One region of the Streptomyces mirabilis genome, then DNA from elsewhere that is predicted to be linked to it. Evidence: predicted binding sites of a transcription regulator. Region 1 holds the regulator's gene; the other holds the start of a gene.
The links. Region 1 encodes HrcA, which represses chaperone genes, less so after heat shock. Its sites were predicted from a motif close to TTNGCACTCNGNNNNNCNGAGTGCNAA; they were not measured.
Positions count from the first base shown of each region.

Region 1 (15,252 bases):
ACCCGGCGGGCGTCGAGACCGGCGACGGGGTGCTCACCCTCGCCGAACTGGAGACGCGCGGTGCCGCGTACCTGGAGAAGAACCCCGAACTGATCAAGGAGCGCGTCGGCGCGATCACCGCCGACCAGCTCGCCACCCTCATCTACACCTCGGGTACCACCGGCCGCCCCAAGGGCGTGCGCCTCCCGCACGACAACTGGTCGTACATGGCGAAGGCCATCGCCTCGACCGGGCTGCTCGGCCCCGACGACGTGCAGTACCTGTGGCTGCCGCTCGCCCACGTCTTCGGCAAGGTGCTCACCTCCGGCCAGATCGAGGTCGGGCACGTGACCGCCGTCGACGGTCGCGTCGACAAGATCATCGAGAATCTGCCGGTCGTGCAGCCGACGTACATGGCGGCCGTCCCGCGCATCTTCGAGAAGGTCTACAACGGGGTCGCGGCCAAGGCACGGGCCGGCGGCGGCGCCAAGTACAAGATCTTCCAGTGGGCCGCCGAGGTCTCCCGCGAGTACGCGAAGGCCAGCCAGGACAACTTCCGCCGCACCGGCACAGCCGCCGTGCCCTTCGGGCTGGGCGCCAAGCACAAGGTCGCGGACGCGCTCGTCTTCGCCAAGATCCGTGAGGCCTTCGGCGGCCGGCTGCGCGCCTGCGTCTCCGGCTCCGCCGCGCTCGCCCCCGAGATCGGCTACTTCTTCGCGGGCGCCGGTATCCACATTCTCGAGGGGTACGGCCTCACGGAGTCCTCCGCCGCCTCCTTCGTGAACCCCGGCGAGGCGTACCGCACCGGCACGGTCGGCAAGCCGTTGCCGGGCACGGAGGTGCGCATCGCGGACGACGGCGAGATCCTGCTGCGCAGCCCCGGCATCATGGAGGGCTACCACGGGCTGCCCGAGAAGACCGCCGAGGTGCTGGAGGCGGACGGCTGGTTCCACACCGGAGACATCGGTGAGCTGTCGCCCGACGGGTACCTGCGCATCACCGACCGCAAGAAGGACCTCATCAAGACGTCCGGCGGCAAGTACATCGCGCCCGCCGAGGTCGAGGGCCAGTTCAAGGCCGTCTGCCCCTACGTCTCCAACATCCTCGTGCACGGCGCCGACCGGAACTTCTGCACCGCCCTCATCGCCCTGGACGAACCGTCCATCCTGGAGTGGGCGAAGGAGAACGGGCTGGAGGGCAAGTCGTACGCCGAGGTCGTCGCGGCCCCTGCCACGGTCGCTCTCGTCGAGGGGTACGTCAAGGAACTCAACGAGGGGCTCCAGCGGTGGCAGACCATCAAGAAGTTCCGGTTGCTGCCGCGGGATCTCGATGTGGAGCACGGGGAGATCACGCCGAGTCTGAAGTTGAAGCGGCCGGTTGTGGAGCGGGAGTACAAGGGGCTCATTGAGGAGATGTACGCGGGTTCTCGGGAAGCGTGAGGCTGTTCGTTGTCGGCTGCGGGTGTGTGGGGGCTGGTCGCGCCCACGCGGCGGAGCCGCATATGTCGCGGCCCCGCGCCCCTAAAGGGCGCGGTTGCCGCTCAGCCCTGCCACCAGGCTCTGCAGTTCTCGGACCTGCCTCCGTAGGTCGGAAAGGTCCGGGGGGTCCTCGGACGACAAGCGCTTCTCCAAGGCCGCAAGCCGCGTGCTGATCTGGGCCGCGTGGGTGTGTTCCTGGGTCAGTAGGCGTTCCAGCTGCTGGTTCTTGCGGTGGAGGTCCAGGAAGACCGTGACCTTGGCGCGCAGGACCCAGGGGTCGAAGGGCTTGGTCAGGTAGTCGGCGGCGCCGGTGGCGTAGCCGCGGAAGGCGTAGCCCGCGTCGGCGTCGGTGCCGGTCAGGAAGATGATCGGGACGTCCTTGGTCTGGTCGAGCCGCTTGATGTTGGCGGCGGTCTCGAAGCCGTCCATGCCGGGCATGCGGATGTCGAGGAGGACGACGGCGAAGCGTTGCCTGAGCAGCGCCTTCATCGCCTCCTCGCCCGAACGCGCACGTACGAGCGGCTCGTTGAGGGACCCCAGGACGGCCTCCAGCGCGATCAGGTTGTCCTCCATGTCGTCGACCAGGAGGATGCTGGCGCGCTCGTAGGTCGTTTCCTCAGCGCTCATGGTGACTGTCCTCATTCGGTCGTCGGCGGGGCCGCGGCCTCCTCGGACGATGTGCTCGGCCCCGGAACAACGGATCCTTCGGAGTCGTCCTGCTCCGCGTCGTGCACGCTCTCCGGGTCGAGGAGGGCGCAGACGACCGTGAGCAGCTGATCGACGTCCACCGGCTTGGGTACGTAGTCGTTGGCACCGCGCGCGATGGACTTCTCGCGGTCTCCCGGCATCGCCTTCGCGGTGAGGGCGACGATCGGCAGGCCCGTCCAGCGGGGGGTGCGGCGGATGGCGGAGATCGTCTCGTAGCCGTCCATCTCCGGCATCATGATGTCCATCAGGACGAGTTGCACGTCGGGGTTGCGCTCCAGGGTCTCGATGCCCTCGCGGCCGTTCTCCGCGTACAGGACGGGCATGCCTACGCGGCCCAGGACATGAGTGAGCGCGAAGACGTTGCGGATGTCGTCGTCCACGATCAGCACCCGCCGCCCCGGCAGGACCTGACCCGCCCGGCCGGCCTTCCACGCCTCCAGCTTGGTCGGGGTGGGCCAGGAGTCGTCGGTGTCGTGGGAGGTGTACGGCTCGGTGGACAGCTGCTCGGGCACGAGCGGCCGGTCGTCCTCCGAGGCGGGGCCGGTCGCCGTGTGGCCGGGGCTGATGACAGGGACGTACAGCGTGAAGGTGGAGCCCTTGCCGGGGGCGCTCTCCGCGATGATGCGGCCGCCGAGGAGCCCCGAGATCTCCCGGCTGATGGACAGGCCGAGGCCGGTGCCGCCGTACTTGCGGTTGGTGGTGCCGTCGGCCTGCTGGAACGCCTCGAAGATCACCGGGAGTTTCTCCGCGGCGATTCCGATGCCGGTGTCGGAGACGGCGAAGGCGATCACGTCGTCGCTGTTCTCCCGGGTGAAGGCGTGCTCAGGGTCCTTGAGGCGGTTGACGCGCAGTTCGACCCGGCCGGTCGCGGTGAACTTGATCGCGTTGGAGAGCAGGTTGCGCAGGATCTGCTGAAGCCGCTGCTCGTCCGAGTACATCTCCCGCGGTACGTCCTCCCCGACCGTCACCTCGAAGGCGAGACCCCGGTCGAGGGTGAGCGGGCGGAACGTGGCGTGGACGTAGTCGAGGAGTTTGATCAGGGGGAGCTTCTTCGGGCGTACGTCCATACGGCCCGCCTCGATCTTCGACAGGTCGAGGATGTCGTTGATGAGCTGGAGGAGGTCCGATCCCGAGCGGTGGATGGTCGTCGCGAACTGCACCTCCTGGTCCGAGAGATGGCCGTCCGGGTTGTCCGACAGCAGCCGGGCCAGGATCAGCAGCGAGTTCAGCGGGGTGCGCAGCTCGTGCGACATGTTCGCCAGGAACTCCGACTTGTACTGCGAGCTCGTCGCCAGGAGCGCCGCCTTTTCCTCCAGTTCGGCGTTCGAGCGTTGCAGCTCCGCCTGCTGCGACTGGAGTTCGTCCGAGCGGTCCTGGAGCTGGATGGCGAGACGCTGGGACTCGCCGAGCAGGGACTCCGTACGGGAGTTGGCGATGATCGTGTTGATGGCCACGCCGATGGTGTTCACGAACTGGTCGAAGAAGGCCAGATGGACGTCGGAGAAGCGGGAGAAGGAGGCGAGCTCGATCACGCCGAGGAGTTTGTCCTCGAAGAGGATCGGGATGATGACGACGCTGGCGGGGGCGGCTTCCCCCAGGCCACTGTTGATCTTGATGTAGTCCGGCGGGGCCTCCTCGACGAGGATCCGCTTCTTCTCGCGGGCCGCCTGCCGGACCAGGCCGTGCACCGGCATGCCGCCCGTGTCGACCGTGGCGCCCTGCGCCGAGCCGTATCCGGCGATGAAGGCGAGTCCCTTGGCGGGGACGGCGGTGTGGAGGGAGGTCCCGTCCTCCTCCGGGTCGGCCAGGAAGAAGGCGCCGTACTGCGCGTTCACCAGCGGGGTCAGCTCGCGCAGGATCAGGTCGGCGACCTCCATCAGGTCGCGGTGTCCCTGCATCAGCGCGGCGAGGCGGGCGAGGTTCGACTCCAGCCAGTCCTTCGCGCGGGTCGTCTCGCGGAGGTTGGCCACCATCAGGTTGATGTTGTCCTTCAGCTCGGCGACCTCGCCCTGCGTCTCCACGGTGATCGAGCGGGACATGTCGCCCTGGGCCACCGCGGAGGCCACCTCGGCGATCGCGCGGACCTGGGTGGTGAGGTTGGAGGCGAGTTCGTTGACGTTGGTCGTGAGGCGCTTCCAGGTGCCGTACACGCCCTCGACCCGTGCCTGACCGCCGAGTTGGCCCTCCGAACCCACCTCGCGGGCCACCCGGGTGACCTCGGAGGAGAAGGAGGAGAGCGTGTCGACCATCGTGTTGATGGTCGTCTTCAGTTCGAGGATCTCGCCGCGGGCGTCCACGTCGATCTTCTTCGAGAGGTCTCCCTGCGCCACGGCGGTGGCGACCTGCGCGATGTTCCGCACCTGCGAAGTCAGGTTGTCGGCCATGTAGTTGACGTTGTCGGTCAGATCCCGCCAGACGCCGGAGACGCCGAGAACCTGGGCTCGTCCGCCGAGCCGCCCGTCGGTGCCGACCTCGCGGGCCACCCGGGTCACCTCGTCGGCGAAGGCCCGCAGCTGTTCCACCATCGTGTTGACGGTGTCCTTCAGCTCCAGGATCTCGCCGCGGGCGTCGACCGTGATCTTCTTCGACAGGTCGCCGTTCGCGACGGCCGTCGTCACCTGGGCGATGTTGCGGACCTGGGAGGTCAGGTTCAGGGCCATGAAGTTGACGTTGTCGGTGAGGTCTTTCCAGACGCCGGAGACGCCTCTGACCTGGGCCTGGCCGCCGAGGTTTCCTTCGGTGCCGACCTCGCGGGCGACGCGGGTGACCTCGTCGGCGAAGGCGGAGAGCTGGTCGACCATGGTGTTGATGGTCGACTTGAGTTCGAGGATCTCGCCCTTCGCCTCGACCGTGATCTTCTTGCCGAGATCGCCCTGCGCTACGGCCGTGGAGACGAGGGCGATGTTGCGGACCTGCGAGGTCAGGTTGTCCGCCATGAAGTTGACGTTGTCGGTGAGGTCCTTCCAGACGCCGGAGACGCCGCGGACCTGGGCCCGCCCGCCGAGGTTGCCCTCGGTGCCGACCTCGCGGGCGACGCGGGTGACCTCGTCGGCGAAGGCGGAGAGCTGGTCGACCATGGTGTTGATGGTCGACTTGAGTTCGAGGATCTCGCCCTTCGCGTCCACCGTGATCTTCTGGCTGAGGTCGCCGTTGGCGACGGCCGTGGTGACCTGGGCGATGTTGCGGACCTGGGACGTCAGGTTCGAGGCCATGAAGTTGACGTTGTCGGTGAGGTCCTTCCAGACTCCCGAGACGCCTCTGACCTGGGCGCGGCCACCCAGTTGCCCTTCGGTGCCGACCTCGCGGGCCACGCGGGTGACCTCGTCGGCGAAGGCGGACAGCTGGTCGACCATCGTGTTCACGGTGAGCTTCAGTTCGAGCAGCTCACCGGTCGCCTCGACCGTCACCGTACGGGTCAGGTCGCCGCGTGCCACCGCCGTGGTCACCAGGGCGATGTCACGGACCTGGGCGGTCAGCCGGGACGCCATCGTGTTGACCGCTTCGGTCACATCGCGCCAACTGCCCGACAGGCCCTGCACCTTGGCGCGCCCGCCGAGACGGCCTTCGGTGCCGACCTCGCGCGCGACCCGGGTCACCTCGCCCGTGAAGAGGGACAGCTGATCGACCATCTTGTTGACGGCGCGCCCCAACCTCCGCAGATCGCCTCTGAGCTGACGGTTGCCGTCGTGCAGGTCGACCCGCTGGGTGAGGTCGCCGCCGGCCACCGCGTCCAGGACGCGCGTCGCGTTCGCGGCGGGCGCCACCAGGGCGTCGAGCAGCTGGTTCACGTCATTGACGCGGGTCGTCCAACTGCCCTGGCCCGGGCTCGCCGACAGCCGCTCGTCGAGCCGTCCGTGCCGGACCAGCTCCCGTCGTACCCGCTGCACTTCCGTGTTGAAGTGGGTGCTGCGGTCGATGATCTGGTTGAACGTCGCGGTCAGGTCGGCCACCAGGCCGTGCCCCGTCTCCGGCACCTTGGTGAAGTCACCGTCCCGCGCGGCGGTCATCGCGGCGAGCAGCGGACGCAGATCGGACGCCGGGATCCGGCCGTCGTCGAATGCCCGATTCTGTCCGTCTTCGAGCACACGCGTAGCACTGTTCTCACTCATGGCGGCCCACTTCGGTAACTCGGCGCTTATGGGCGTGGCCAGTCTGTCACTCTGTCCGTGTCGCCTGAGGCGTATTCGTCCGAACTGCTCAGGGAGCCGCACAGTGGGGGCCATTCCGACGCAACGGGAGTCGCAACCGGACTCCACGGCGCTTGCCCCTGGTACGCCCGCGCACTACCGCGCGGGTCAGGAAGCCATGGCGCGCGCCGCGCTGCCGGGCACTCCGCTCGCGCCCGGCGCCGCCCGCCGCATGGTGCGCGAGACGCTCGCCGACTGGGGGGAACTCGCCCTGCCCGGCGCCGAGATCGTCCGAGAGCGCCTCGCCGAGGACGCCGTCCTGGTGGTCAGCGAACTCGTCACCAACGCCGTCGTGCACGCGGGCACCGACGTCGAGCTGCTGTGCCGGCTGGAGATCACCGACGGCGGTGCGGTGGGCGCGGTGGTCGTCGAGGTCTCCGACCACCATCCCTCGCGGGCGGTACGCGAGGAGTCGGCCGAACGGGCGTACGGCATACCGGAGTACGGGCGGGGGCTGCGGTTGGTCGCCTCCCTGTCGGAGGCGTGGGGGATCACGTATCGGACCGGGGTCAAGACGGTGTGGGCGCGGCTGCCCGTGGACGGGGGGCTGAGCGTCGACGAGGGGCTGGGCGTCCAGGGCGGGTTGGGCGTCGAGAGCGGATTGGGCGTTGAAGGCGGGTTGGGCGTCGAGAGCGGATTGGGCGTTGAAGGCGGGTTGCGTGTTGAGAGCGGGTTGGGTGTCAAGGGTGAGTTGGGTGTTGAAGGCGGGCTGGGTGTTGAAGGTGGGCTGAGTGTCGGTGGTGGGTTGGGTGTTGAGCGTGGGTTGAGTGTGGGTGGTGGGTTCGGTGTCGACAGGGGGATGGGTGTCGGGCCGGGAATGACGGAAGCCGCGGGACTTTCCGCCGGTTCGGGGTTGGCCGACGGATTCGGACTGCCGGGCGGAATCGGGGTGCCGGGCGGGACGGGACTGGTCGGCGAGACGGGGCCGGCTGACGAGACGGGACTGGTCGGCGAGAGGGTCGCCCCCGAACCGCGGCAGAGGCCGCAACAGGACGGCGACTGGCTCAACCGCGGCGCCCTCTCCTTCCTCGCCGAGGCCTCCGACCTGCTCGCCGGGCAGCTCGACGAGGACCTCGTCGCCGCGCTCGCCGGACAGCTCCTCGTACCGCGGCTCGCCGACTGGTGTGCCGTATGGCTGGAGGACGAGGCCACCGACCGGGCGGGTGGGCTCGGGCTGGCCCTGGGACCCCGGCTCGCCCGGGTCTGGCACGGCAGTGAGAACCGGATCGAGGAGCTGCGGCGGGCCCTGGAGAAGGATCCGCCACGGTTGCCGGACTCGGTGCGGTCCCGGGCGGTGCCGGTGCCCTGGCCGGGGGAGGCGTCTGGACCGGGAGAGGCCTTGGGCACGGGGCAGGTGCCGGGGCAGACGGGTGGCACGGGCGGAGTGAGCGGGGCGGCGCTCGCGTACCGGCTGATCGCGGGCGGCCGGCCGCTCGGCACCCTCGTCATCGGCCGGGCCGGACTGGCCGCCTTCCCCGACGAGATCACCGGGCTCGTCGAGGACCTCAGCCGGCGGATCGCCCTCGCCATCGGCGCGGCCCGCCAGTACGCGCGCCAGGCCACCATCAGCCGGGTCCTCCAGCGGGGACTGCTGCCCGGCGCGGTAGCCGAGATCCCCGGGGTGCGCAGCGCCCTCGTGTACGAGCCGCTCGACAAGGGCGGACCCAGTGGTGACTTCTACGACCTGTTCCCCGCGGGCGACGGGCGCTGGTGCTTCGTCCTCGGCGACGTCCAGGGCAAGGGGCCCGAGGCCGCCGTCGTGATCGGCCTGGCCCGGCCCTGGGTGCGACTGCTGGCCCGCGAGGGCTACCACGTCGCGGACGTGCTCGACCGCCTCAACCAGCTCCTCCTCGACGACGCGACGGAGGCGGCGGACGCGGCGGCCCGTGCGCTGGTGGCGACGGGCGGGCCGGGTCTCGGCCCCGACGAGGGTCCACAGACCCGTTTCCTCTCCATGCTGTACGGCGAGCTGGTGCCCTTCGAGGGCGGCGTACGCTGCACCCTCGCCTCCGCCGGGCACCCGCTGCCGCTGATCCTCGGCCCCGACGGCGACGTACGGGAGGTGGCCGAGCCGCAGACCCTCCTCGGTGTCTTCGAGGACGCGACCTACGTCTCCGAGACCTTCGACCTGTACCCCGGCGACACCGTCCTGTGTGTCACCGACGGAGTGACGGAGCGCCGCAGCGGGCCGCGCCAGTTCGATGACGACGAAGGGCTCGCGGAGGCCCTCGCGGGCTGTACGGGGCTGAGCGCCGAGCTCGTCGCGGAACGCATCCGGCGACTCGTGCACGAGTTCGGCAGCAAGCCGCCGGAGGACGACCTGGCGTTGTTGGTGCTGCAGGCGGAGTGGGAGGAATAGAGCGAGAAACGGCAGGTGAGCGGTTGGAAAGGGGTATGCGGCCGGGTACGGGACAATGGAAGGCATGCCTTCCGCACTTCCCGACGGTGAGCCCGTCCCCGACGACGGGGCGCTGCCCGCGCACGCCCTGGCCGGAGCCGCCGAGCGCCCCCTCGGTTTCTACCTCCACGTGCCGTACTGCGCGACCCGCTGCGGCTACTGCGACTTCAACACCTACACGGCGACCGAGCTGCGGGGCACCGGAGGCGTGCTCGCCTCCCGCGACAACTACGCGGAGACGCTGATCGACGAGGTCCGGCTCGCCCGCAAGGTCCTCGGCGACGACCCGCGACCCGTCCGTACGGTGTTCGTCGGCGGCGGTACGCCCACGTTGCTGGCCGCCGACGACCTCGTACGGATGCTGGGGGCGATCCGGGACGAGTTCGGGCTCGCGGACGACGCGGAGATCACGACCGAGGCGAACCCGGAGTCGGTTGATCCGCGGTATCTGGAGACGCTCAGGACCGGAGGGTTCAACCGGATCTCCTTCGGCATGCAGAGCGCCCGGCAGCACGTCCTCAAGGTGCTCGACCGTACGCACACCCCCGGCCGGCCCGAGGCGTGTGTCGCGGAGGCGCGTGCGGCCGGGTTCGAGCATGTGAACCTCGACCTGATCTACGGCACGCCCGGTGAGTCCGACGACGACTGGCGGGCCTCGCTCGACGCCGCGCTCGGTGCCGGGCCCGACCATGTCTCCGCGTACGCGCTGATCGTCGAGGAGGGGACGCAGCTCGCCCGCCGTATCCGGCGGGGCGAGGTGCCGATGACGGACGACGATGTGCATGCGGACCGGTATCTGATCGCCGACGAGGTGCTGTCCGGGGCGGGGTTCGACTGGTACGAGGTGTCGAACTGGGCCACTTCCGCCGCCGGGCGGTGCCTGCACAACGAGCTGTACTGGCGGGGCGCCGACTGGTGGGGGGCCGGGCCCGGGGCCCACAGTCACGTGGGCGGGGTGCGGTGGTGGAACGTGAAGCATCCCGGGGCGTATGCGGGGGCGTTGGCCGCGGGGCGGTCTCCGGGGGCGGGGCGTGAGCTGCTCTCGGAGGAGGACCGGCGGGTGGAGCGGATTCTGCTCGAGCTGCGGCTTCGGGAGGGGTGTCCGTTGTCGCTGCTGCGGGTGGAGGGGCTTGCGGCGGCGGGGCGTGCGTTGTCGGAGGGGTTGCTCGAATCCGGGCCGTATGGCGAGGGGCGGGCCGTGCTTACGTTGCGGGGGCGGTTGCTGGCGGACGCGGTGGTAAGAGACCTGGTGGACTGAGGGGGCTGCGCCCCCGGACCCCGGCGGTGTTCTTCTTCTGCGGGCGAGTGGGGGCTGGTCGCGCAGTTCCCCGCGCCCCTGGGGGATCGGGGCTGCGCCCCGGATCTCCGGCCGTGTGGAGTTCTTCGGCCGAGGGCGGGTGGGGGCTGGTCGCGCAGTTCCCCGCGCCCCTATAGACCTCGGGCCGTCCGGCGTTCCAGGGAGAGGCCGGGGGACGCACCCCACCCACCGCGGTCCACGCCCTCCAGTTCGTCCGGCGTTCGAGGACGAGGATCGGGTTTGTCAGTGGGGGGCTGTGACGAAGTCGATGAGTTCTTCCACTCGGCCCAGGAGCTCCGGCTGCAGGTCCTTGTAGGAGTGGACGCGGGACAGGATGTGCTGCCAGGCGGCGCCGGTGTTCTCGGGCCAGCCGAGGGCGCGGCAGACGCCGGTCTTCCAGTCCTGGCCGTGGGGGACCCGGGGCCAGGACGGGATGCCTACGGAGGACGGCTTCACGGCTTCCCAGATGTCGATGTAGGGATGGCCGAGGACCAAGGCGTGCTCGCTCGTGACCGACGCCGCGATACGCGACTCCTTGCTGCCGGGCACCAGGTGGTCGACGAGGACGCCGAGGCGGGCGTCCGGCCCGGGCGAGAAGTCCGCCACGATCGCGGGCAGGTCGTCGACGCCCTCCAGGTACTCGACCACGACGCCCTCGATGCGCAGATCGTCGCCCCAGACCCGTTCGACCAGCTCGGCGTCGTGGCGGCCCTCCACGTAGATCCGGCCGGCACGGGCGACCCGGGCCCGCGCGCCGGGGACGGCCACCGAACCGGAGGCCGTGCGGGTGGGACGGACGGCGGTGCTGGAGGGAGAGGGGCGGGTGAGAGTGACTACCCGGCCCTCCAGGAGGAAGCCGCGCGGTTCCAGCGGGAACACGCGGTGCTTGCCGAAGCGGTCCTCCAGCGTCACCGTGCCCGCCTCGCAGCGGATCACCGCACCGCAGAAGCCGGTAGCCGGCTCCTCGACCACCAGGCCCGGCTCCGCCGGAACCTCCGGCACGGGCTTGGGCTTCTTCCACGGCGGAGTCAGGTCCGGAGAGTACTGGCGCATTCGGATGACGATAGGAGAAGCCCGGCGGCGCTCACCGCGACACGCCGAAATCCGACGCGTCGAAACCGGGCGTGGCGAAACCGGGCGTGGCGAAACCCGGCGTGGCGAGACCGGGCGTGGCGAGACCGGCCGTGGCGGAACCCGGCACGCCGAAACGCGCGGCCAACGCGTCCCGCTGGGACCGCACGAACCCGGCGTCCACGACCGCCCCGTGACCGGGCACGTACAGCGCGTCCTCCCCGCCGAGGTCGAGCAACCGGTCAAGGGCCCCGGGCCAGCGCGACGGTACGGCGTCGGGGCCCGCCTGGGGCTCGCCGGACTCCTCGACCAGGTCGCCGCAGAACACCACCGTCGGCTCGCCCGGCACCACGACCACGAGGTCGTGGGCGGTGTGGCCCTCGCCCGTCCGCACCAGCAGGACCTCGACGCCGCCGGTCAGCTCGAGATGCCAGGTGCCCCACACGTAGTGCCGGGGACGCACCAGGGTGTCCGCCGCGTCCTCCGCCGCCCGCGCATCCAGCCCGCCCCGCACAGCGTCCGCGTACAGCTCCTCGCGCCCGTGCTCGTACACCTCGGCCGAGCCGCCCGCGACGAGGACCTCCGCGCCCGCGAACGCCGCGGCGCCGAGGACATGGTCGAAGTGGGGGTGGGTGAGCGCGAGGAAGGTCACACGGCGGCCGGCGAGCGCCTGCGCCTCCCCGCGCAACCGTGCGCCCTCCGCGAGGCTCGACCCCGCGTCGACGATCAGCGCCCCGCCCTCGCCCACGACCAGCCCGACCGTGCAGTCCCAGACCGGAAGCCGCCGCCGCCCCACCCGCGGTGTCAGCTGCTCCCACCCTGCCTCTTCCCAAGTCACCTTCATACGCCGACGCTAGCGGTGAGGGCGTGGACGGTACGACATCGCGGGCAGGGACGGTGTGACATCACGGGACACGTCGGTGTACGTCCGTGCACCTTGCACAAGATCGCGGGGCCGCCCTTGCCGGGGCCGTACCCACCGGCCGTACACTGGGCCGGGGAATGCTGGCACTCGCACACGCTGAGTGCCAAGCCAGGCGCCGAGGGGTCGAGAGCTGGAGGTGTGCGCGATGCTCAGTGAACGCAGGCTCGAAGTGCTGCGCGCCATCGTCCAGGACTATGTCGGCACCGACGAACCGGTCGCGGTCGGGTCCAAGGCGCTGACCGAGCGGCACCGGCTGGGAGTGTCCCCGGCCACCGTCCGCAACGACATGGCGGCCCTGGAGGACGAGGGGTACATCGCCCAGCCGCACACCAGCGCCGGGCGGATCCCCACCGACAAGGGCTACCGGCTCTTCGTCGACAAGCTCGCCGGCGTCAAGCCGATGACCGCGCCCGAGCGGCGGGCCATTCAGAACTTCCTGGACGGCGCGGTCGACCTGGACGACGTCGTCGGGCGGACGGTGCGGCTGCTCGCGCAGCTGACCCGGCAGGTCGCCGTCGTGCAGTATCCGTCGCTGACGAGATCGACCGTGCGGCACGTGGAGCTGCTGTCCCTCGCCCCTGCTCGTGTGATGCTCGTGCTGATCACGGACACCGGGCGGGTCGAGCAGCGCATGATCGACTGCCCGGCCCCGTTCGGAGAAACGTCTCTCGCGGATCTGCGGGCCCGGCTCAACAGCAGGGTCGCGGGCCGTCGCTTCGCGGACGTCCCGCAGCTCGTGCAGGACCTCCCGGACGCGTTCGAGGCGGAGGACCGGGGTACGGTCGCGACGGTGCTCTCCACTCTTCTGGAGACGCTCGTCGAGGAGACCGAGGAGCGGCTGATGATCGGCGGAACCGCCAATCTGACGCGCTTCGGACATGACTTCCCTCTCACCATCCGGCCGGTGCTCGAAGCGCTGGAGGAGCAGGTCGTGCTTCTCAAGTTGCTTGGTGAGGCCGGGGATTCGAGCATGACCGTGCGAATCGGTCACGAGAACGCGTATGAGGGACTCAACTCCACGTCCGTGGTCTCGGTCGGCTACGGTTCGGGCGGCGAGGCAGTAGCCAAACTCGGCGTGGTCGGCCCGACCCGCATGGATTACCCGGGAACGATGGGAGCGGTACGCGCAGTGGCACGGTACGTCGGACAGATCCTGGCGGAGTCGTAAGTGGCCACGGACTACTACGCCGTACTCGGCGTGCGCCGCGACGCGTCCCAGGACGAGATCAAGAAGGCCTTCCGGCGGCTCGCACGCGAGCTGCACCCGGACGTCAATCCCGATCCGAAGACGCAGGAGCGGTTCAAGGAGATCAACGCCGCGTACGAGGTGTTGTCGGACCCGCAGAAGAAGCAGGTCTACGACCTCGGCGGCGACCCGCTGTCCCAGTCGGGCGGCGGCGGTGCGGGCGGCTTCGGCGCCGGTGGGTTCGGGAACTTCTCGGACATCATGGACGCCTTCTTCGGTACGGCGTCGCAGCGCGGTCCGCGGTCGCGTACGCGGCGTGGCCAGGACGCCATGATCCGGCTCGAGATCGAGCTGGACGAGGCGGCCTTCGGCACGACGAAGGACATCCAGGTCGACACGGCCGTCGTCTGCGCCACCTGCAACGGTGAGGGCGCGGCGCCGGGTACCTCGGCCCAGACCTGTGACATGTGTCGCGGGCGGGGTGAGGTGTCCCAGGTCACGCGGTCCTTCCTCGGGCAGGTCATGACCTCCCGGCCGTGTCCGCAGTGCCAGGGCTTCGGGACCGTCGTCCCGACTCCCTGCCCCGAGTGCGCCGGTGACGGGCGGGTCCGGTCGCGTCGCACGCTGACCGTCAAGATCCCCGCCGGTGTCGACAACGGCACGCGGATCCAGCTCGCGGGCGAGGGCGAGGTCGGGCCCGGTGGCGGTCCCGCCGGTGACCTCTACGTCGAGATCCACGAGCTGCCGCACTCCACGTTCCAGCGGCGCGGGGACGATCTGCACTGCACGGTGACCATTCCGATGACCGCGGCCTCGCTCGGCACCAAGGTGCCGCTGGAGACCCTCGACGGTCTCGAGGAGGTCGACATCCGTCCGGGCACGCAGTCCGGGCAGTCGATCCCGCTGCACGGGCGGGGTGTCACGCATCTGCGCGGCGGCGGCCGGGGTGACCTCATCGTGCATGTCGAGGTGACCACGCCCACGAAGCTCGATCCCGAGCAGGAGCGGTTGCTGCGGGAGCTGGCGCAGCTGCGGGGGGAGGAGCGGCCCACCGGGCAGTTCCAGCCCGGGCAGCAGGGCCTGTTCTCGCGCCTGAAGGACGCGTTCAACGGTCGCTGACGGGTGTTCCTGGGGGCTCCGCCCCCAGGCGCTCGACCGTCCGTCCCGGTGGCCTATGCCAGGCGGAAGGCCCGATTCGGACTTGTTCGGAGGACGTGACAACATGCCGTCATGTCCACCGCACTGACCGATCTCTTCCCTCACCCGATCGTGCAGGCCCCCATGGCGGGCGGCGTCTCCGTCCCGCATCTCGCGGCCGCCGTGTCCGAGGCGGGCGGGCTCGGGTTCCTCGCCGCCGGGTACAAGACCGCCGACGGCATGTACCAGGAGATCAAGCAGTTGCGCGGGCTCACGGGCCGCCCCTTCGGGGTCAATCTGTTCGTGCCGCAGCCCGAGTACGCGGACCCCGCCGCGGTCGAGGTCTACGCCCACCAGCTCGCGGGCGAGTCCTCCTGGTACGAGACCGAACTCGGTGAACCGGACAGCGGTCGTGACGACGGCTACGACGCCAAGCTCGCCGTCCTCCACGACAACCCGGTGCCGGTGGTCTCGTTCCACTTCGGCATCCCGAGCCCCGACGTCCTGGACTCCCTGCGCCGCGCCGGCACACTCACCGTGATCACCGCGACCACGGCCGAGGAGGCCCTCGCCGTCCAGCGGGCCGGCGCCGACGCGGTCATCGCACAGGGTGTGGAGGCGGGCGGCCACCAGGGCACCCACCGCGACAACCCGGAGACGGACGGTACGGGTATCGGGCTGCTGTCGCTGATCGCGCAGGTCCGCGAGACCGTGGACATCCCGATCATCGCCGCCGGCGGCATCATGCGCGGCAGCCAGATCGCCGCGGTGCTCGCCGCGGGTGCGAACGCGGCACAGCTCGGCACCGCGTTCCTCGCCACCCCGGAGTCCGGCGCCAACGCCGTGCACAAGCAGGCGCTGACCAACCCGCTGTTCGTGCGGACGG
Region 1 is NZ_CP074102.1:5,825,834-5,841,085, forward strand. Features, by position in the region: gene SMIR_RS25660 (AMP-dependent synthetase/ligase) at 1-1,418, shown strand, start outside; gene SMIR_RS25665 (response regulator) at 1,500-2,084, opposite strand; gene SMIR_RS25670 (HAMP domain-containing protein) at 2,096-6,172, opposite strand; gene SMIR_RS25675 (ATP-binding SpoIIE family protein phosphatase) at 6,378-8,711, shown strand; gene hemW (radical SAM family heme chaperone HemW) at 8,776-10,008, shown strand; gene SMIR_RS25685 (DUF3097 domain-containing protein) at 10,291-11,100, opposite strand; gene SMIR_RS25690 (MBL fold metallo-hydrolase) at 11,132-11,962, opposite strand; gene hrcA (heat-inducible transcriptional repressor HrcA) at 12,189-13,211, shown strand; gene dnaJ (molecular chaperone DnaJ) at 13,212-14,348, shown strand; gene SMIR_RS25705 (nitronate monooxygenase) at 14,460-15,252, shown strand, end outside.

Region 2 (15,252 bases), 1.2 Mb from region 1:
CCGAGCGGACGGTCGTACATCGCCTTGACGAGGTCCACACCGGGCTCGGTGAGCAGCGGCCCCACGATCCCGGAGACGAAGTCCGAGGAGAACTCCTTCAGATCCGCGTCGATGAAACAGATGATGTCCCCGCTCGTCACGAGGAGGGAACGCCACAGCACCTCGCCCTTGCCGGGCACGGTCGGGATGCGCGGCAGGATCTCGTCCCGGTGCACCACGCGCGCGCCCGCCGCGGCGGCCACCTCCGAGGTGCGGTCGGTCGAGCCCGAGTCGATGACGACGATCTCGTCGACGAGGGGCACCTGCTGCATCAGGTCGTGGCGGATGATGGCGACGATCTCGCCGACCGTCTCCTCCTCGTTCAGCGCCGGCAGGACGACGCTCACCGAGGAGCCCGTGGCCCGTTTGGCGGACATGAGCCTGTGGAGCGGGCGATCGGTCACGGACCAGGAGCGATTGCTCAGCCAGCGCTCAGTTTCCTTCAGCACAGTCTGCGGCTCCTCACTGTCTGATCACCCGGTGTCTCACGGTGTGATCCATCTCGCGGTTCGGACGACTATCTCAACTGTCCTGGCCTTCGGTTACAGTCTTGAACAACGCGGATGACCATCGCATGTCGTAGATCATTTGCGGACCACCGCACCACCCGCACGACACAACCGAATACCGCTCATCCAGAGGGGCAGAGGGATACGGCCCGATGAAGCCCCGGCAACCCTCCAGCTGGTTCCTGTCACATTGATGTGGCGAGGCTCCCGGCTAGGGAAGGTGCCAAATCCGTCTCACGGCGAAGTGCGTCGTGAGGAAGATGAGGAGAAAGGGCCTCGCCTCCATGGCTGCGCAGACTGTTGCAAGTTCGACTGTTGCAAGCACCACGAACCCTGTCGCGGGCGACACCACCACCGTAGTCGGTGTGGATCTCGGACCCGCCGACGCGCTTTCCTGCCGCGAGTGCGGGCACCGCGTGCCGCTCGGCCCGGTCTTCGCCTGCGAGGAGTGTTTCGGCCCGCTGGAGATCGCGTACGACTTCTCGGCCTACGAAACCGAAGAGCTCCGGGCGCGCATCGAAGCGGGCCCCGCGAACATCTGGCGCTACGCGCCGCTGCTGCCCGTCCCGGCCGACGTCGCCGACAAGCCGAACATCAACCCCGGCTGGACCAAGCTCGTCAAGGCCGACAACCTCGCCCGCGAGCTGGGCGTCGAGGCCGGCAAGCTCTTCGTCAAGGACGACTCCGGCAACCCGACGCACTCCTTCAAGGACCGCGTCGTGGCGCAGGCCATCGAGGCGGCGCGTGCCTTCAACTTCACCACTCTCTCCTGCTCCTCCACCGGCAACCTCGCCGGCGCCGTGGGTGCCGCCGCCGCCCGCGCCGGCTTCCGCTCCTGCGTGTTCATCCCGCACGACCTGGAGCAGGGCAAGGTCGTCATGGCCGCGATCTACGGCGGCGAGCTCGTCGGCATCGAGGGCAACTACGACGACGTGAACCGCTTCTGCTCCGAGCTGATCGGCGACCCGGCCGGCGAGGGCTGGGGCTTCGTCAACGTCAACCTGCGGCCGTACTACGCGGAGGGCTCCAAGACCCTGGCGTACGAGATCTGCGAGCAGCTGGGGTGGAAGCTCCCCGACCAGCTCGTGGTGCCCATCGCCTCCGGCTCCCAGCTCACGAAGATCGACAAGGGTCTTCAGGAGCTGATCAAGCTCGGACTGGTCGAGGACAAGCCGTACAAGATCTTCGGCGCCCAGGCCGAGGGCTGCTCGCCGGTGTCCGTCGCCTACAAGGCTGGCCACGACGTCGTACGGCCCCAGAAGCCGAACACCATCGCCAAGTCGCTGGCGATCGGCAACCCGGCGGACGGGCCGTACGTGCTGGACATCGCGCGGCGCACGGGTGGGGCCGTGGAGGACGTGAACGACGAGCAGGTCGTGGACGCGATCAAGCTGCTCGCGCGCACGGAGGGCATCTTCGCGGAGACCGCCGGTGGTGTGACGGTGGGTGTGACGAAGAAGCTGATCGAGAACGGGCTGCTGGACCCGACGCTGACCACCGTCGTTCTGAACACCGGTGATGGTCTGAAGACGCTGGATGCGGTGGCCGGTACGGGGCTGACGGCGACCATTCGTCCCAACCTGGACTCTTTCCGAGAGGCCGGGCTCGCCTAGGGCTTGGCTCGGAGGGTTGTTTCTCTGCTGCGGGCCGGTGGGGGCCGGTCGCGCAGTTCCCCGCGCCCCTTTGGGGCGCTACCCGACCGGAGGTCACAAGGAATGAGCGTCAACGTCCGCATCCCCACCATCCTGCGCACCTACACCGGTGGTCAGGCCGAGGTGACGGCCGAGGGTGGGACCCTCGGCGAGGTCATCGCCGATCTGGAGAAGAACCACGCCGGTATCTCCGCCCGCGTTCTCGACGACCAGGGCAAGCTGCGCCGGTTCGTCAACGTCTACGTGAACGATGACGACGTCCGCTTCGAGCAGGGCCTGGAGACGGCGACACCGGACGGCGCGGGCGTCTCGATCATTCCTGCCGTCGCCGGTGGCTGACCACCTCGCGGGCCGTTACCCAGGGTGAGATTGTTACCCTTGGTAATGCCAATTACCGAGAGTTCATCGAATTGCCCCCTCCGCGAGAGAAGCGGAGGGGGCAATTCTGTATGGTTGAGCGCGGTAGAGTTGGGGAAGCCGCTCCACTTTGCATGCCGGGCGCATATGAGTTCGCGCCCGAAGTCCGGCAAGAAGTAGCCAAAGTGTCCCGCACTTTTGAGCCTTATATGGCATTTATGGGGCCCGACTTGCCCTGAATCTTCGCAAATTCTCCCCATATTCCCGATCAGTCATGCCCGGAATTCTCGTCCGATTGACCTGTTGCAGACGGCAGTTGGACAGATACATTCAGCCGCGGTCGACGCGTTCCGGCGCACACCCCCAACCGTTGGGGGGTGAGGTCTGACCCGGGTCCGCGAAGTGCGGTCCTGTGCAAGGGCCAGTAATAGGGGAGTTAGGCATGGCTCAGGGCACCGTCAAGTGGTTCAACGCGGAGAAGGGGTACGGCTTCATCGCGGTCGACGGTGGTGCGGATGTATTCGTCCACTACAGCGCGATTCAGATGGACGGCTACCGCACCCTGGAAGAGGGTCAGCGGGTCGATTTCGAGATCTCGCAGGGCCAGAAAGGGCCGCAGGCGGACATGGTCCGGCTCGCGACCAGCTGAAGCACGCGCCGACTGACTGTTCGACGTGACGAAGGGCTCGTATCCCATGGGGTGCGAGCCCTTCGGTCTGTCTGTCCGTAGATGTGACTGTCTGCCCGCCGGCGCGGCTGTCTGCCCGTCGGTGCGGGCCCGCTCGCGCACCGGCGCGACGCGCGGGTTGCGCGCCCCTTCTCACCTGCGGATCAAGGGGAGGCGCTTGCACTCGGCAGGGGCGAGTGCTAATCATTGGCGTTAGCACTCTGAAGGTGAGAGTGATAACGAAGGACCGGGTCGGTGAGGCCCGCAGGCCAGGTGGTGCAAGGAACCACGGGGCAGGCAGGCCGTCCGTCGCGGGCGCCAGCGCGGTCCGGAGCAATCCACCCCAGTCCGGGAGGACCACTTCACATGGCCAAGATCATCGCGTTCGACGAGGAGGCACGGCGCGGTCTCGAGCGCGGGATGAACCAGCTCGCCGACGCCGTCAAGGTCACCCTTGGCCCCAAGGGCCGCAACGTCGTCCTCGAGAAGAAGTGGGGCGCCCCCACGATCACCAACGATGGTGTTTCCATCGCCAAGGAGATCGAGCTCGAGGACCCGTACGAGAAGATCGGCGCCGAGCTGGTCAAGGAAGTCGCCAAGAAGACGGACGACGTCGCCGGTGACGGTACGACCACCGCGACCGTTCTCGCCCAGGCTCTCGTCCGCGAGGGCCTGCGCAACGTAGCCGCCGGCGCCAACCCGATGGCTCTCAAGCGCGGTATCGAGAAGGCCGTCGAGGCCGTCTCCGGTGCCCTCCTTGAGCAGGCCAAGGATGTCGAGACCAAGGAGCAGATCGCTTCCACGGCCTCCATCTCCGCCGCCGACACCCAGATCGGCGAGCTCATCGCCGAGGCGATGGACAAGGTCGGCAAGGAAGGCGTCATCACCGTCGAGGAGTCCCAGACCTTCGGTCTGGAGCTTGAGCTCACCGAGGGCATGCGCTTCGACAAGGGCTACATCTCGGCGTACTTCGCCACCGACATGGAGCGTATGGAGGCCGTCCTCGACGACCCGTACATCCTGATCGCCAACTCGAAGATCAGCAACGTCAAGGACCTGCTGCCGCTCCTCGAGAAGGTCATGCAGTCCGGCAAGCCGCTGCTGATCATCGCCGAGGACGTCGAGGGCGAGGCCCTGTCGACCCTGGTCGTCAACAAGATCCGTGGCACCTTCAAGTCCGTCGCCGTCAAGGCTCCGGGCTTCGGTGACCGCCGCAAGGCCATGCTCGGCGACATCGCCATCCTCACGGGCGGCGAGGTCATCTCCGAGGAGGTCGGCCTCAAGCTGGAGAACGCGGGTCTGGACCTGCTGGGCCGTGCCCGCAAGGTCGTCATCACCAAGGACGAGACCACGATCGTGGACGGCTCCGGCTCCGCCGACCAGGTCCAGGGCCGGGTCAACCAGATCCGTGCCGAGATCGAGAACTCCGACTCGGACTACGACCGCGAGAAGCTCCAGGAGCGCCTGGCGAAGCTGGCCGGCGGCGTGGCCGTCATCAAGGCCGGTGCCGCCACCGAGGTCGAGCTCAAGGAGCGCAAGCACCGCATCGAGGACGCCGTTCGCAACGCGAAGGCGGCCGTCGAGGAGGGCATCGTCGCCGGTGGTGGCGTGGCCCTCATCCAGGCCTCCTCGGTCTTCGAGAAGCTCGAGCTCTCGGGTGACGAGGCGACCGGCGCCAACGCCGTGCGACTCGCCCTGGAGGCCCCGCTCAAGCAGATCGCCGTCAACGGTGGTCTCGAGGGTGGCGTCATCGTCGAGAAGGTGCGCAACCTGCCCGTCGGCCACGGCCTGAACGCCGCGACCGGTGAGTACGTCGACATGATCGCCGAGGGCATCATCGACCCGGCGAAGGTGACCCGCTCTGCTCTGCAGAACGCCGCCTCCATCGCCGCGCTGTTCCTGACCACCGAGGCCGTCATCGCCGACAAGCCGGAGAAGGCCGCCGCGCCGGCCGGCGGCGGCATGCCGGGCGGTGACATGGACTTCTGATCCCTCCGAGGATCGGTTTTCCTGCCGAGGGCGGTACTCCCTGGAAACAGGGGGTGCCGCCCTCGGGCGTGTCCGGGGTCACAGGGCGAGGTGCCGGGCGGCCGGAATGACATGACCGACCGGGGAGTTGTGGTTGACGCACCATCGATGCATACGCACATACCATCCGGTACCCGAGGAGCCCCCACACGTGTCTACGACTGCCCCCGCCTCCCGCGCGGCCGAGATCCTGTCCCGCCCCGTCTCGCTGAACGGCCTGACCGTCCCGAACCGGATCGCGATGGCACCGATGACCCGGCAGTTCTCCCCGGGCGGCGTCCCCGGTGAGGACGTGGCCGAGTACTACGCCCGCCGCGCCGCCGCGGGCGTGGGCCTCATCGTCACCGAGGGCACGTACGTCGGCCACGACTCGGCAGGCGAGAGCGACCGCGTCCCGCGCTTCCACGGCACGGAGCAGCTCGCGGGCTGGACGAAGGTCGCCGACGCGGTGCACGCGGCGGGCGGCACGATCGTTCCGCAGCTGTGGCACATCGGCATGGTGCGCAAGGCGGGACGGCCGCCGTACGCCGACGCCCCCGCGGTCGGCCCCTCCGGCATCCGTCTCGACGGCACCGAGGGCACCGGCAAGGCCATGACCCAGGCCGACCTGGACGAGGTCATCGCCGCGTTCGCCGAGGCCGCCGCCACCGCCGAACGCATCGGCTTCGACGGCGTCGAACTGCACGGCGCGCACGGCTATCTGCTCGACCAGTTCCTGTGGGCGGGCACCAACCGGCGTACGGACGTGTACGGCGGTGACCCCGTCGCCCGTACGAAGTTCGCGGCGGAGATCGTCGCCGCGGTCCGTGACTCGGTCTCGGCCGACTTCCCCGTCCTGTTCCGCTACTCGCAGTGGAAGTCGGACAACTACGACGCCCGGCTCGCCGAGACCCCGGAGGAGCTGGAGGCCATCCTGACCCCGCTCGCCGCCGCCGGCGTCGACGCCTTCCACGCCTCCACCCGCCGCTACTGGCTCCCCGAGTTCGACGGTTCCGACCTGAACCTCGCGGGCTGGACCAAGAAGCTCACGGGCAGGCCCACCATCACCGTCGGCTCGGTCGGCCTCGACGGCGACTTCATCAAGGCCTTCATGGGCGAGGGCTCCGCGGTGGCCTCCCTCGACAACCTCCTCGACCGCCTGGAGCGCGACGAGTTCGACCTCGTCGCCGTGGGCCGCGCCCTCCTCCAGGACCCGGAGTGGGCGGCGAAGGTACTGGACGGACGGTTCGAGGAGCTCGGGTCGTACGACCCGAAGGCGATGAGCACGCTCAGCTGAACCTCGGGCCGGTCGGACCGGACGTGACCCGACCTGTCCGAAATCGCATCCGGGCGATCACCTCCCCATCCCCGGGGGGTGATCGCCCGGCTGTTTCGTAGCACGCTGTTCCCTCAAGGACCCGTTCCGTTCCACCCGTACCGAGGGAGCCGTCGTGACGTCAGCAGGAGCGAGCGTGGTGCGCACCCATGCCGGTGCGGTGCGTGGCCGTCGGGAGGACGGGCTGGTGGTCTTCCGGGGCATTCCGTTCGCCCAACCGCCGGTGGGGGACGCGCGGTTCGCTGCCCCGCGTCCGGTGGCCGCCTGGGACGGCACCCGGGACGCGTTCGCCTTCGGGCCGCCGCCCCCGCAGGAGTCGGGATTCCAGGGCCGTACCGGGGTGATCGACGCCCCCATGGGCGACGACTGGCTGACCGTCAACGTCTGGACGCCCGACCCGGACCCGGCCGCCCGCCTTCCGGTGATGGTCTGGATCTACGGCGGCGCCTACAAGCTCGGCCACTCCGGCAGTCCCGGATACGACGCCCGCCGTATCGCCCGCGACGGCGACCTGGTCGTCGTCACCCTCAACTACCGCCTCGGCGTGGAGGGTTTCGCCCGGATCGACGGAGCCCCCGCCAATCGGGGGCTGCTCGACCAGGTCGCGGCCCTGGAATGGGTACGGGAGAACATCGCGGCCTTCGGCGGCGACTCCGGCCGGGTCACCGTCTTCGGCGAGTCCGCGGGCGCCGGGTCCGTCGCCTCTCTGCTGGCCATGCCGAGCGCGGCCGGGCTGTTCGGTCGGGCGATCGCGCAGAGCGTGCCCGGCCCCTTCTTCTCCGACGACCTCGCCCGTGACATCGCCGTCGCCATCGCCGCCGAGGCGGGCCTGCGCCCGACGGTCACCGACCTGTCCTCGGTGGATCCCCGCCGACTGACCGCCGTGGGCGAGGCGTTGGGGCCCAAGATGCGGGAGTTCGAGGACAGGTGGGGCACGGTCGCCCACACGCTGACCGCCTTCTCGCCCGTCGTCGACGGAGAGGTACTGCCGACCGCCCCCTGGCAGGCGCTCGCGGCCGGCTCGGCACGGGACGTGGAACTGATCGTCGGGCACACCCGGAACGAGTACCGGCTGTTCGCCGCGCTGGGCGGCCAACTCGGGACGATCACGGAGGAGCAGGCGACGGAGGCACTGCGCACCTTCGGACCGGGACCGGGACCGGGAGTTGGACCGGGACCGGACTCCGGGGCTGACGGCGAGCGGGCCTACCGCGCCGCCTTTCCCGACGCCTCTCCCGAGGAGCTCTACGAGTGGGTGCACTCCGACGCGGTGTTCCGTATGCCCTCGCTGCGCCTGGCCGATGCGCAGCTCGCGGGCGGCGGCCGCGCGCACGTCTACGAGCTGGCCTGGCCCGCGCCCGCCTACGGCGGCAGGCTGGGCGCCTGTCACGGCCTCGACATACCGCTGTTGTTCGGAACCTTCGGCGCCGACCTCGGCCTGATGCTGTTCGCCGGGGTCGGGTCGTCCCCGGAGGCCGAGGCCCTGTCGTCCCGGTTCCGCACGGCCTGGACGGCGTTCGCCACGACGGGAGACCCGGGCTGGCCCGCGTACGACACCGAGCGGCGGCCGACCCAGGTCTTCGACACGGACTCCGCGGTCACCCCGTACCCGCACGAGACCTCGCGCCGCCTCTGGGAGCACCATGACTTCGGGGCGCTGTCGTTGATGGGCTGAGGAGGGGCGCCGGGTTCTTTCCTGTGGGTCAGGGCGCCGCCGACCGAGCCGTCGCCGCCGGCCGCGGACGAGGATGTGGGCGCGGGAGCGGGTGGGGGCGGTCGGCCGGTCCGGGGGCTCCTGAGGTACATCGCCGCGGGTGAACGTCGCCCACCAGCCGTCGTCGCGTGCCGTTCGGGTGAACCACGATCGGGTGATCCAGCGGAAGCCGCCCGACTCGGTCAGGTGTTCGCGGCCCCGGCGCAAGTGGCCCGCCCGAGTGAGGTTGTTGAGGGCCGTGCGCAGGGCGCACTGGCCGTACGGGAGCTCTTTGGCCAGCGTCTTTACGGAGATGTCGGCACCGTCGGGGAGCCGGTCGACGTACGCGGCGATCGCTGCCTCGCGGGGCGGGAGGTGCGCGAAGTCGTGCTTGGTGCGGGGGTGTTGGTCCGGGGCGCTGCGTTTTCCGTAACCGGGATTGGCCATGGGGTGGGGGAGGGCGTGCGCGGGACGGGGTGCAGCACTGAAGTTGGCTTCAGCCATGAGATCGAAAGGGGGAGGTGCTGCGGGCGCGGGTGCGGCGCATCAACGAGGAGGGGCGGCTGCCGTGAGGCGGTGCCGAAGAGAGAAAGACTCCGGCGCCTGTAAGGAAATGCCGGGCTCATGACATCTACAGGGTGTGGAGAACATGAAGACCGCGACCGACCGTGAACGCGCCGCACGGTTCACGGCCTTGTATGTCCGCGACCACCCGCGTGTGTCCGCCTTCGTGCACCGGCGGGTGGGTGACCGCGATGCGGCGGAGGAACTGACGGCCGAGGTCTTCCGGATCGCTTGGGAACGCGCGCTCGGGGGCACGGAGGCGACCACCGGCTGGCTGTTCGTCACCGCGCGCAATCTGCTGAGCAATCACTACCGCGCCGCGACCCGGCTGACCGAGCTGCACCGGCGCATCACCGACGAACTGGACCGTGCGCCGGCGTCCGCGGAGGACTCCGTGGTGCTCGAAACCCTCGAACGGCTTCCCGAACGACACCGGGACGTCCTGCTGTTGCGCTATTGGGACGGCCTCAGCACGGCCGAGACCGCCGAGGTCCTCGGGTGCAGTGGCCCAGCGGTCTGGGTCCGGCTGCACCGCGCCCGTGAAGCCTTCCGCGACGGTTACGCCTCACCCGCGTCCCTCACATCCGAGGAGTCGGCATGATCAATGTGAAATCCCTTGTCCAGCACGTCAATCCGGTGCCGGATGCGCCCACGGACGGCATGTCGGCGCGCGCGCGGGGCGAACTCGCCGACCTGATCGGGTCCGACCTGGTCGGGGCCGTCGAGACGGAGCGGCGGGGACCGGCCCGGAGGCCGTCCCGGCGGGGAGTCCTTGTGGCCGCCGTCGCCTGTACGGCCGCCGTGGTGGTCGCGGGAGTCGCCGTCTTCGCCCTGAACGACCCGAAGGAGCCCGGCGGGGGCGGCGGGGACCCGATGGCGGACGAGCCGTACTTCAAGACGACCGCCGAGCTGGAGTCCGCTTCGGTCCTGATCGTCCGCGCGCGGCTGGGTGCCGGGCACGAGGAGACGTCCGACGGCCTGACCGAGACCGTCGCCACGGCTCAGGTGCTGGCAACGGCCAAGGGCACGTCCCCGACGGGCGGCAGGATCGAGCTGGCCTACACGACACCCGGGTCCGGGCCCGAGACGGCGGACCTCGCCGCCGGGAAGGAGTACGTCCTGCTGCTCGATGAGCTGGACGGCGGGCGCTTCACCCCGGTCAACACCACCCAGGGCGTGTACGGGGTCGATGGCGGGCACGCGGTCGCCGGCGCCGACAACGACGTCACTCTGAGCGCGGGAGTGCTCAAGGCCCTGAAGCTGACGCCCTGACGGAGCCGGGGGCGGCCGCCGCAAGCGACGGCCGCCCCCAGTGGAACCAGTGGAACCAGTGGAATCAGCGAAGCTACTTCGCTTCGTCGATCGCCTCGGCCTTGGCGGCGAGTTCGTCCACCTTGCCGATGCCGTCGAACCCGCCGTCGACCACGGGTGTGACCTGGTCGTCGGAACCGACGGTGTAGAGAGCCTGCTCGGGGTTGAGCAGGTCGTAGGGGTTCTTGTTGCCCTGGTCGGCGAGCATGAGGACGTACTGGGTGTCGTCCTCGGTCAGGGTGGTGGTCTGCTTCTCCTGGTACGTGACCCCGTCCAGCGTGCCGCCGAGCTGGGATACCTCGACCGTGTCCCCGACCTTCACGTCGCCGGCGCCGGAGAGCACCTGGGCGACCTTGACCGTGGAGACGGTGACGACCACCGGGTCGGACTCGGCGGCCTCCTCGGGCGAGAGCCCCGCCTGAGGGTTGGCCACGGGGTCGTCGCCGGTGGGCGCCTCCGGGCTCAGTTCCCGTACCTGGGAGCCGACGACGGTGCCCCGGACGATGACGTCCGACTGCTTCACCAGTGCGTCGACCGAGTCGTACGACGGGTAGTCGGCCTCGTACGGGACGACGTCCGCCGCCGCGGCACCGGCCTTGTTCCCGGCCTTCTCCTTGGCCGAACCGTCGGCGGAACAGCCGACGAGGACGACGGCGGCGAGCAGCGCCGAACTGGCTACGAGGACGTTCCTGACCGCGGTCATGAGTAGATCCTCTTCACCTCGGAGACGTCGTACGGCTGTGGCTTCTGCACGGTCGTGCGGTTGCGGCTGTGCTTCATGAGCGACGCCCTCGACGTGTTCGGGTTGTCGTCGAGGCTGAGCCCGTGCCCGAGTTCGTGCGTGGCCGTGCTGCGGCACCACTCGGTCATGTGGGAGCCGGAGTCGCGATCCAGGGTGCGTGCGTTGACCTTGATTTTGAAGACGCGGTTGATGTGGCGGAAGCCGGACGGTGAGTAAAGCCCGTACCAACTCTGGGAATAGCGTCCCGCCGTGAATTCGGCCTTGGCGCTGGACGTCCGTCCGATGCTCGCTCCGGCGCCCGCGTTGTTCCAGTTCTTCCGGCCCGTGTCGAGGAATCCGACCCAGGTGTCATTGATGCCGACCGCCTTGACGTTCCAGCTGCGCGACGGCATGCCGCCGTCGTAGTAGTCGGCATGGGCGACCGTCGCTCCGCCGATGGCGATCGCCGTGGTCAGGGCGGTGCCGGTGGCCAGTCTGGCTGCGGTTCGGGCGTATTTGATTGTCAAAGAGACTTCCCCGTGTCTGTGTTCGCGGGCGGCAGCGCCCCGCGCATGGTCGTGTGTTCGCGGCCGGAGCATGGGTGATCAGTCCATGTCCCCCGGAAACGGAGACCGTGGGAGAAGTGGCGGATGCGGATTCCGGTTCTGCATCAAAGAAGGGCCGAGCTTCCCCCGTGTCTCGGCAGGCCACGTAAACGGATCGTATGTGCGAATTAAAGGGTGGTCAATGGGATGGGTGGGCCCAATGGGCAATTGTGGTAAGGGAGTTGACAGGGCGGTTGCTCGAGTTCGCGATACGCCCTGGATGCGCGGCACTTCGTGGTCGGTGCACCGAGGGGGGCCTCGGCCGGGCGCCAGATCGCGCCAAAATTGCTGACAATTTTGTGGGCGATTACTTCGGTTTGGAGGCCGCCGCAGCAGGGTGACCGTGTGGCTGGTCAGGGCGGTGGCCGGTTCCGGTGCCGTCACTGGAGACACAAAGGAGGGCTTAAGGAACGGCTGTTGTCCTGGGGGCTCGTTGTTCGAACGAGCCGCGAAGACAGGAGACGGTAGTGAAGTCAGTGAAGCGCAGGACAGTGGTCATGGGGCTCACCGTGGGTACCGCGGTGCCAGCGGTCGGGTTCGCCTCCGGCGCGCGGGCGGCGAGCCGAACGTCCGCGGCGTCGTCCGCCGCGTCCACGGACTCCTCCCTGGTCTTCGACCCGGACAGCTACACGGAGTTGACCACCAGCATCACGGACACCACCGGCACCGCCCACGAGGTCGTCTACCACTTCTACAAAGTGGCCTCGTACGTGGCCGACCCGGTGGACGCCACCTATCAGTCCCTCAACGTCAGCGTGCCGGTGAAGATCGACGGAAGCGTCGTGGACGCGTCCGGTGCCCCCATCCTCTTCGCCAACCAGATCGGCGGCTACATGCCCTCGTCCGTCGCGAACGCCACGGGCGTCGGCGCGGGCGGCGGGATGGGCCCCGGCGGCCCGGGCGGGCCCGCTCCCGCTGCCGACTCCGTCGCGAGCCGCCAGCAGCTGGCGCTCGCCGCCGGGTACGTCGTCGTGGAGCCGGGCGCGCGCGGGCGGTCACTGGTCGACTCCAGCGGTACGTACTACGGCACCGCGCCCGCCGCCATCGTCGACCTCAAGGCCGCGGTGCGGTACGTGAAGTTCAACAGGGGGCGTATCCCGGGCAACGTGAACCGGATCGTCTCCGCCGGAGTCAGCGCCGGCGGCGCGCTGTCCTCGCTGCTCGGCGCGTCCGGCGACAGTCCGGCCTACGACTCCTACCTGGAGGAGCTGGGTGCGGCCGACGCGAGCGACGCCATCTTCGCCACCGGTGCCTGGTGCCCGATCACCGACCTCGAACACGCCGACATGGCGTACGAGTGGAACTGGGGCGCCAACCTGCTCAGCAGCGGCTCGGTCGTCGACCAGACCGTCTCCAAGGCGCTGGCCGGCGCGTACGGCGACTATCTCGCCTCCCTGAGGCTGACGGCGAAGGGCTTCGGCACCCTCACGGCGCGCAACCTCGACGAGTACCTGGTCAAGACCCACCTGGAGCCGTCGGCCACCCAGTACCTCGCGGCGCTGTCGGACGCGGACCGCTCGGCCTACCTGGCCGCGAACTCGTTCATCACGTGGTCCGGCGGCAGGGCGACCTTCTCCTGGGCCGACTTCCTCACCCACGTGGGCGCCCGCAAGAAGGACACCCCGGCGTTCGACGCCTTCGACCTGTCCGCCGGTGAGAACAACGAGTTCGGTACGGGGACCACCGCCAACCGGCACTTCACCCTCTACAGCCTGCGCCACGAAGAGGGTGCCAGTGCGCGTCTCGACAGTGACATCCCCGCGAAGCTCCACCTGATGAACCCGATGCACCACCTCGTGGACAAGGTCAACGGGAACCGGTCGAAGCACTGGTGGATCCGCCTCGGAACCAAGGACAGCGACACCGCGCTCACCGTCGCGAGCAACCTCGCCGCCCGCCTGAAGAACCTCGGCGACGACGTCGACACCTCGTACTACTGGGACGCCGGCCACGGCGCGGACAACGACCCGGGCGACTTCATCAAGTGGATCGCCACGGTGTCGGGCTACAGGTCCTAGCCTGGAGGTATGGGCGGTGGCCTTGTCTCGCTGTTCCTGGCCGGCGATGTGATGCTCGGCCGGGGAGTCGACCAGATCCTTCCGCACCCCGGCGATCCGAAACTGCGGGAGTCGTACGTCAAGGATGCCCGCGCCTATGTGGAGCTGGCCGAGGCGGCGAACGGCGTGATTCCCCGGCCGGCCGGCTTCTCCTGGCCCTGGGGCGACGCGCTGGACGTGCTCGCCGCGGCGGCGCCCGACGCCCGGATCCTCAACCTGGAGACCGCCGTCACGCGCAACGACGAGGCGGCGCCCGGCAAAGAGATCCACTACCGGATGCACCCGGCCAATCTGCCCGCCCTGGCCGCCGCCCGTCCGCACGTCTGTGCCCTGGCCAACAACCATGTGCTGGACTACGGCCGCAGCGGGCTGGAGGAGACCCTCGACGCCCTGGCGGACGCGGGTCTTCGCGCGCCGGGAGCGGGGCGGGACGCCGACGAGGCCCGGCGTCCCGCGACCGTCCCCGTCACAGGCGGCCGGCGCGTCCTGGTCTTCTCCGTGGGGATGGCCTCCAGCGGAATACCCCGCGGCTGGGCCGCCACGGCTCGGCGCGGCGGGGTCGACTTCGTCGCCGAGCCGTCGGACGCCGCCGCGGCCGGAATCGCGACCCGGCTGCGTCCGGCCAAGCGCCCGGGCGACATCGTGGTCGTCTCGGTCCACTGGGGATCCAACTGGGGCTACCTCGTCCCGCGTGACCAGGTCCGCTTTCGGCCATGCGCTCGTCGACGGTGGCGCGGACGTCGTGCACGGGCACTCCTCGCACCATCCGCGGCCGTTGGAGTCGTACCGGGGAAAGCTCATCACCCACGGCTGCGGCGATCTGATCAACGACTACGAGGGCATCGGCGGCTACGAGGAGTACCGGGACGATCTCCGGTTGCTGTACTTCGTCACCGTGGACCCGGACGACGGCAGGTTCCACGACGTGCGCATCGTCCCGATGCGGTCCCGGCGGATGCGGCTGGAGCGCGCGACGATGGAGGACTCGCGGTGGACGCGGGACGTTCTGAGCCGGATCAGCCGGGCCTACGGCTCACGCGTCGAACTCAATCCGGACGGCACCCTCACCGTCCGGCCGGCTCCGGACCGTTCGGACCGGACTTCACTCGGGATTCGAGGACCTCACCTCACCCCGGGAGGCGACCATGATTTTCGCTGACAGAACCGACGCGGGCCGGCGGCTCGCCGCCCGACTGCACCACCTCAAGGGCCAGGACCTCGTGGTCGTGGGACTTCCCCGCGGCGGCGTCCCGGTCGCCGCGCAGGTCGCCGAGGCCCTCGGCGCCCCGCTCGACGTCTGCCTCGTGCGCAAGCTGGGGGTGCCCTTCCAGCCGGAGCTGGCCATGGGCGCCATCGGCGAGGAAGGCGTCCGCGTCATCAATGAAGAGGTGCTGCGTGCGACGGGGGTGACGGACCGTGCTCTGGCGGCGGTGGAGGAACACGAGCGCGGTGTCCTGAAGCAGCGGGCCCGCCACTACCGGGGCGAGCGGGCGCCCGCCCGGTACGAGGGACGGACGGTCCTGGTGGTGGACGACGGGCTGGCGACCGGCTCCACGGCCCTCGCGGCCTGCCGGATCGCGCGCGCCCGCGGCGCGTCACGGATCGTGCTGGCGGTTCCCGTGGCGCCGCACGACTGGTCGGCCCGCCTCGGAGGCGCGGCGGACGAAGGAGTCTGTCTGCACACCCCCCGGCTCTTCTATGCGATCGGTCAGTTCTACGCCGACTTCGGGCAGA
Region 2 is NZ_CP074102.1:4,637,414-4,652,665, forward strand. Features, by position in the region: gene SMIR_RS20590 (glucosyl-3-phosphoglycerate synthase) at 1-488, opposite strand, end outside; SAM riboswitch class I at 668-815, shown strand; gene thrC (threonine synthase) at 833-2,161, shown strand; gene SMIR_RS20600 (MoaD/ThiS family protein) at 2,264-2,539, shown strand; gene SMIR_RS20605 (cold-shock protein) at 3,000-3,206, shown strand; gene groL (chaperonin GroEL) at 3,591-5,213, shown strand; gene SMIR_RS20615 (NADH:flavin oxidoreductase) at 5,404-6,528, shown strand; gene SMIR_RS20620 (carboxylesterase/lipase family protein) at 6,683-8,242, shown strand; partial or broken gene SMIR_RS43585 (hypothetical protein) at 8,273-8,764, opposite strand; gene SMIR_RS20625 (RNA polymerase sigma factor) at 8,910-9,425, shown strand; gene SMIR_RS20630 (hypothetical protein) at 9,422-10,096, shown strand; gene SMIR_RS20635 (hypothetical protein) at 10,170-10,838, opposite strand; gene SMIR_RS20640 (zinc metalloprotease) at 10,835-11,383, opposite strand; gene SMIR_RS20645 (subtype B tannase) at 11,938-13,479, shown strand; partial or broken gene SMIR_RS20650 (CapA family protein) at 13,489-14,677, shown strand; gene SMIR_RS20655 (phosphoribosyltransferase family protein) at 14,664-15,252, shown strand, end outside.
Region 2: groL (chaperonin GroEL) is a predicted target of HrcA. The motif match lies at 3,438-3,464, and genes of this name have one in related genera.